2 linked regions of the Aliamphritea ceti genome follow. The protein of the gene in region 1 interacts with the protein of each later gene in a pairwise test. Links are inferred from orthologs where the notes say so. Each region holds a gene or a part of one and is shown on either strand. Other genes may lie near its edges.

The links.
Region 2: the proteins of OCU49_RS14475 (region 1) and topA interact in binary tests that used the Escherichia coli proteins (3 or more experiments, as listed by UniProt). The link is inferred for Aliamphritea ceti from one-to-one orthologs.

What each region holds. Positions count from the first base shown.
Region 1 is NZ_AP025282.1:3,159,010-3,162,353, forward strand. The notes cover bases 69-3,063. They hold OCU49_RS14475 (YigZ family protein), read left to right. Parts: upstream 69-1,254; coding sequence 1,255-1,872; downstream 1,873-3,063. Other genes in these bases: OCU49_RS14470 (cation diffusion facilitator family transporter), read left to right, coding at 101-1,258; OCU49_RS14480 (GGDEF domain-containing protein), read left to right, coding at 2,317-3,063. Outside these bases: more of OCU49_RS14480, read left to right, coding at 3,064-3,339.
Region 2 is NZ_AP025282.1:1,933,430-1,936,956, reverse strand. Bases 119-3,296 are described here. They hold topA (type I DNA topoisomerase), read right to left. Parts: upstream 2,983-3,296; coding sequence 319-2,982; downstream 119-318. Other genes in these bases: OCU49_RS08850 (DNA topoisomerase I), read left to right, coding at 3,185-3,296; OCU49_RS08860 (DUF6586 family protein), read right to left, coding at 119-233. Outside these bases: more of OCU49_RS08860, read right to left, coding at 1-118; more of OCU49_RS08850, read left to right, coding at 3,297-3,527. UniProt on the Escherichia coli protein: Releases the supercoiling and torsional tension of DNA, which is introduced during the DNA replication and transcription, by transiently cleaving and rejoining one strand of the DNA duplex.

The DNA.
Region 1 (3,344 bases):
AGTCTTTTTGATGCTTAAACTGGAGCCAGAAAAGCAGACGCATTAGTATGCCTGCTTTATCGTCAGGCTCATTGCCCAAACAACAGCTATTATTCAAATCATGACTCCACAATCTGAAGCTCAGAAAATAACCCTGATCGGCGCTATTCTTGATACGTTACTCGGGGCACTCAAAATCATTATCGGCAGCCTGGCGCACTCCACCGCCCTGGTAGCAGATGGCATTCATTCCCTGTCAGATTTGCTCACCGATGTGATGGTCATAGTTATCTTTAGGTATTCGCACCAGGAGCCGGATAAAGAACATCCATGGGGGCACGCCCGGTTTGAAACACTAGGGACAATTATTCTGGGTGGTTTACTGATATTAGTAGCCGGCGCTATCGCCTATGACAGTGTACATACACTTATTAGTGGCACAACGTTGCTGATACCTGAATGGCCAACATTAGTGGTTGCAGCAATTTCCGTCGCTGCCAAAGAATGGATATTTCGCTATACACTGGCAATAGGTAAAAGGCTCAAGTCGGACCTGCTCATAGCCAACGCCTGGCATAGCCGTACCGATGCACTGTCTTCCATCATCGTTTTTGTCGGCATTCTCGGCGCGATGAGTGGATTTGCCTGGCTCGATGCAGTGGCTGCTATTCTGGTTGGTTTCATCGTAGCCAAAATAGGTATCGAACTTAGCTGGAAATGTGTTCAGGAATTACTGGATACAGCATTACCGGAAGAAGATGTAACCGCCTATACCGATGAGATCATGCAGGTAGAAGGTATTCTCAGCGTCCACAATTTCAAAACCCGGCGTATGGCCAGCCAGATCCTTCTGGAGATTCACTTACAGATTGCACCTTACCTGAGTGCCTCTGAGGGACATTTCATCGGCGATAGAGCAGTATACCGCCTGCGTGCACGCTTCCCGGACATTAAACACGTGATCTTTCATATCGACACTTACGACGACGAAGCGGATAACTATTGTCAGGTATTGCCTAACCGGGTTGAAATCAGCCGCTACATTTTTGAAATCCTGGATCAAAACGAAGCTACAGAACTTAAGATTCACCGCTTAAATCTGCACTATCAGACCGATGCGGTAGAGATTGATCTGCTGCTTAACAGCAGCGATACTGCCGCCTACGAATTGACGCATCTGCAACAACAACTGAACTCAGCTCTCAGCAAACACGCATGGTTTGGCAACCTTAACGTACTGGTAAGACAACCGGACTCATCTAAGTCAGAATACCAATGAAAACCTATTTGCGCCCCTGTGCTGCAGTAAGCAGTGAAATTATTATTAAACACAGCCGCTTTATCTGTTACATCGCGCCCGTATCAGGGCGTGAAGCAGCAGAGGCCTTCATTGAGAGTATTCGTCAACAACACCCAAAAGCTAATCACAACTGCTGGAGCTATGTGGCGGGCTATCCTGAAGACCCACAACAATGGAACTGCAGCGATGACGGCGAGCCAAAAGGCACCGCCGGACAACCGATGCTTAACATTCTGCGACATTCAGGTATAGGCGAGATCTGTGCTGTCGTCACCCGTTATTTTGGTGGTGTAAAACTAGGCACCGGCGGTCTGGTAAGAGCTTACGGGCAAAGTCTGAATGAAAGTATCAGACTCTTAGAAACCGAACCCGTCGTACCTCAACTGGATATCAGCCTGTCTGCCGGATACGAACTTACCGGCGATCTGGAGCAGCTAATCAGTCGTTTCAACATACTGGTAAAAGAGCGTTTATTTGAACAACAACTGCTTATTCACGGCTCTATTGAAACGCAACTATTGGAAGATCTGAAACTGGCTCTGCAACCCATTCAGCACAAAGTCTCACTCAGCTATGACGATAAGGCTGCTTAAAAAGCTGATCAGATACTGCAGCTTCGACTGCTTCCTTCAGCCATACAGTTAAAAACACCAGTTTTTTACTTCTCAACAAGGCAGCATGTAAGCCTTTGCTATACCCCTGCTCACCGACTCACACTGGCAAATACCATCTTGCAGTCTTATTCTCTGTTAGCACAACTTATGTAAGCAACTGATCTGAATCAAATTTCCCATAAAACACCGATTCAGCATTTTTCAAACTTTAACAATTAACTTATAGTCTTATTTCGCTGCCCGGAAACCTCATGCGACGATCGGAATACGCGCCCAAAGCGTCTTAAACAGTTGTTTAATTATTTTCAATAAACTATAAAGTTCCACCAAATCAAGCCGATAGATTATTTCTAAGTATAAATCAGTAACATGTTTGGTTGTTGTACTTGTTGATATAACGATTGCACTCGCAGAAGAGGTCGTATGAAGTTCGCAGATAATCCTAATCAAGCCGCTGAATGTCTCCGTCAGGCAATTCCCCTGATGGTTAAATACAGCATTCCGCCCAACCCGCTGAATTATTCACTTTGGTATGCCTATGTATCTAATGTTATTCCAGGGCTAAATACCCAAATGGATAAAGCACTGGAAACCTACGGCACCTGCCCAAGTATCATCAGCGAACAGATGTTTCGCGACTTTCTGATCAAAGAAGAAATTGATAATGCTGAAGACCTGCAAACCGCCTTAATGGCTGTGATGGGCAGCCTGGAAAGCGAAGCCAGCAGCACCATCGAAAACGCTGAAGCCTTCAGTGATATGCTTGAAGACAGCTTACAGGCACTGCAGGCAAGCCATGTCATCGAGCAGGATGAGAACGTTGCCGGCATCATTGAAAAACTCACCGCGAACACTCAGGCAATGAGTGACACGACCAAACAGTTCCAGAGCAAGATTGATGAAGCACAAGCAGAAATAGCTACCCTGAAGCAGGAACTTGAAAAGTCCCGTCAGGATGCCAGCGTTGATGCCCTGACAGGTCTATTCAACCGCCGCGTATTCGATATGGAATTCAGCCAGATAGCCAGCAGCAAAGACGCTAAGGTTACACTGGTAATGATCGACATCGATCATTTCAAGAAATTTAATGACACCTACGGCCACCTCATGGGCGATAAGGTTCTGCAGTACGTCGGCAAAATGGTAAAAGAATTATGCCTGCCGCCTCTTCTTCCGGTGCGTTTTGGCGGCGAAGAATTTGCAGTACTTCTACCAGGTAAAGACACGGCAACAGCAGTACAGCTAGCGGAAACAATCCGCAGTAAAATTAAAGCTATCAGAATTAAACAAAAGAAATCTGGTGAAGTTATCAGCTCAATTACTTCATCATTCGGTGTAGCGGAACTTATTCCTGGCGAAACACCTGATGCCTGTACCGGCCGTGCCGATGTAGCACTCTACAAAGCAAAACAAAATGGCCGTGATCAGGTACAGATAGCCAATTAATCTGC
Region 2 (3,527 bases), 1.2 Mb from region 1 along the record:
CCAACCAACACGGAAGCACTCTGAGCCTCTGCCAAAACTAAGCCCCGATTATCGGTTTCTATTAGCTCAGACAAAAATGCCTGATATGCAAAGTTTAAGTGAAACACAACTGACTCATACTGCGCTTGCATTGCAGGCTCAGAATCTCCGTCAATAAGCGAAGCGTACTGCTGCAACTGCAACTTACTAAAAAAGATACGCTGATTAGTCAGACTTAATCCAGACAAAGACATACTGACACCTACTTAAGAAGGGATATAAACAAGCTACAAAATGGCCGCCAAAGACTCGACGACCATCCATCATAAGTGTAGACGCTTACTTCTTAGCTTTCGCTTTTGGCTTAGCTTTCGCTTTTGCGGCCTCAACAACCCAGCTATTACCCTGATAGAAAGCACGCCAACCTGTAGCCTTACCTTCAACCTCAGTCATTACATATTGCTCTTTAGTTTTACGACTGTAACGAACAATACTTGGATTACCTTCATCATCCTGTACAGGCGCACTGAATAAGAAACTGTATTTCGGATCAATTTCTTTTTGATGCGGCAACAGCTCACTGACCTTAGGTGCACGCGTCTCCCGTTTGCGCGGGAACTGACTGGCAGCCAGGAATAAACCTGATGCACCATCACGCAGTACATAAGTATCTTCAACCTTTTCACAAGCCAATTCTGGCATTGGTACAGGATCCATTTTAGGCGGCGCAGCTTCACCACTCTTCAGCAACTTGCGAGTATTCTTACAGCCTTCACTGGTACAGCCAAAGAACTTACCGAACCGGCCAGTCTTAAGCTGCATCTCTGAGCCACATTTATCGCAGTCAATAACAGGACCGTCATAACCTTTAATTTTGTAACTGCCCTGCTCAACTTCAAAGCCGCTGCAATCCGGATTGTTACCACAGATATGCAGTTTTCGCTGCTCATCAATCAGGTAGCTGTCCATTGCGGTATCACATATTTTACAGCGATGTTTATTAATCAGAATGCGGGATTCTTCTTCATCATCGCCATCAACACTGACCACTTCATCGCCATGGATAAGGTTCATCGTCGACTTACAGCGCTCTTTAGGCGGTAACGCATAGCCTGAACAACCCAGGAACACACCCGTTGTACCGGTACGGATCATCATCTCACGACCACAGGTCTGACATGGAATATCCGTCGCAGTTGGCGCATTAGGGCGCATGCCCCCTTCAGGGTTCTGAGCAATCTCCAAGCGGTTAACAAAACCGTTATAGAACTGATTCAGCAGTACTTTCCAATCGGCACCGCCACTGGCAATATCATCCAGCGCTTCTTCCATTCGGGCAGTAAAACCGTAGTCCATCAGGTCAGTAAAGTTTTCAACCAAACGCTCGGTAACAATGTCACCCATTTTTTGCGCGTAAAAACGACGGTTCTGAGACTCTACGTAGCCGCGATCCTGGATAGTCGAAATAATCGGTACATAAGTAGAAGGACGACCGATACCACGCTTCTCAAGCTCCTTAACTAACGAAGCTTCCGTATAACGCGGTGAAGGCTTGGTAAAATGCTGTTTAGGATCAATCTTCTCCAGCTTCAGCGTATCCCCTTTCTGAACATCCGGCAGAATCACATCTTCATCAGCCTTGGCCTTAGTCAGAACACGGGTATAACCGTCAAACCGCAGAATCCGGCCTTTGGTGGATAATTCAAACTCACCGGCAGTCACTGTAATACGGGTACTGGTATACAGTGCAGGCATCATCTGACAGGCAATAAACTGGCGACGAATCAACTCATACAAGCGTTCAGCGTCCCGCTCCATGCTTTTCAGAGAAGTTGCTTCCACAGTTACATCTGAAGGGCGAATCGCTTCGTGAGCCTCCTGAGCACCTTCCTTACTGCTATAACGGTTAGGCTGCTCAGGTAAATATTTTTCACCGTAACTGTCCTGAATGTAATCACGGCAATTTGCAACCGCTTCAGCACTCAGGTTGGTCGAATCGGTACGCATATAAGTGATGTAACCCGCCTCATACAGACGCTGAGCCATCATCATGGTTTTCTTAACACCAAAATTAAGACGCGTACTGGCAGCTTGCTGCAAAGTAGACGTAATAAAAGGGGCTGAAGGTTTACTGCTGGTAGGACGATCCTGACGCTGCGTGACTTCTAGCGGAGACTGATCAATCAGCGCTGTATACTTGTCGCTCTCAGCCTCACTGGCAGGCCTGTAGGCCTTATCCTGATATTTATTTACCTGTAACCGAAGCAATTCTTTTGCCCCGGAGCTGGCATCAAGATGCATTTCCCAAAACTCTTCAGGAATAAAGCTGCGAATCTCACGCTCACGTTCAACAACAAGACGCACTACTACCGATTGCACTCGTCCTGCAGACAGTCCACGCGCTACTTTTTCCCAAAGCAGAGGTGACACCATATAACCCACTACACGATCGAGGAAGCGCCGTGCTTGCTGAGCATTAACCCGACTCATATCCAGTTCGCTTGGCTGCTTAAATGCTTCCTGGATAGATTTTTTAGTAATCTCGTTAAATACAACGCGGCGATACCGGTCGTTTTCACCACCAATAGCTTCCCGCAAATGCCATGCGATAGCCTCACCCTCTCTATCCAAATCGGTCGCGAGATAGATAGTGTCAGCATTTTTTGCCAGTCGCTTTAATTCATCAACAACTTTTTCTTTGCCTGGCAATATTTCATACTGCGCCAGCCAATCTTTCTCAGGATCTACCCCCATACGGGCAATCAACTGCGTTTTGGCTTTCTTTGCTTTATGTATCACCTTTTCTTCAGGCGATAACTTTCGGGTAAGCGCTGCCTGACGGGCACGCTCTTTTGGATCAGACTTAGACGCACTGGCTGAACCACTGGTAGGCAAATCACGTATATGTCCGACGCTGGACTTAACGACAAAATCGTTACCTAAATATTTGTTAATCGTCTTAGCTTTCGCCGGAGACTCCACAATAACGAGGGACTTACCCATATACAAAAATCCTTAGAGGATATAATCAGCAACTCAAATCAGCGTGCATATATAATGGCTCAAACCTAAAGGGTCAAGTTTCTGATTAAAATTACAAGTTCAATTATTAAAATCTATTTCAACAGGGTATATGCCAGATCATGATTTGGCAGGTACAATAGCGACACTATCAACTCGCATATAATTACAACTACCTGAGAATATGCTGCAAGACAACCTGATAATTCTACTTACTGTTGCATCAATTGGCGTAATTGCCATTTGTATCAACCATTTTATCGCCTCACGTGAGCAACGCGAAGAAGCGCGCGTCAAGCGCCTCAGAGAGCTGCGCCGAAAATCTGAGCTAGCGTTAAACACTATCACCGTACTGCGTGAAGCTAGCTGTCGTAAAGAAATTATCGACAAACTAAGCGTATACGTCACGCATATGATTGAAGAAATTTCCCGCTTAGCGCCTGATTCAGATCTGCTGAATGAAATCAGCAATCTAAAAGACACCAACGATAACACTCAGGTTATGCCCGGTAATTTCAGCAGTGATA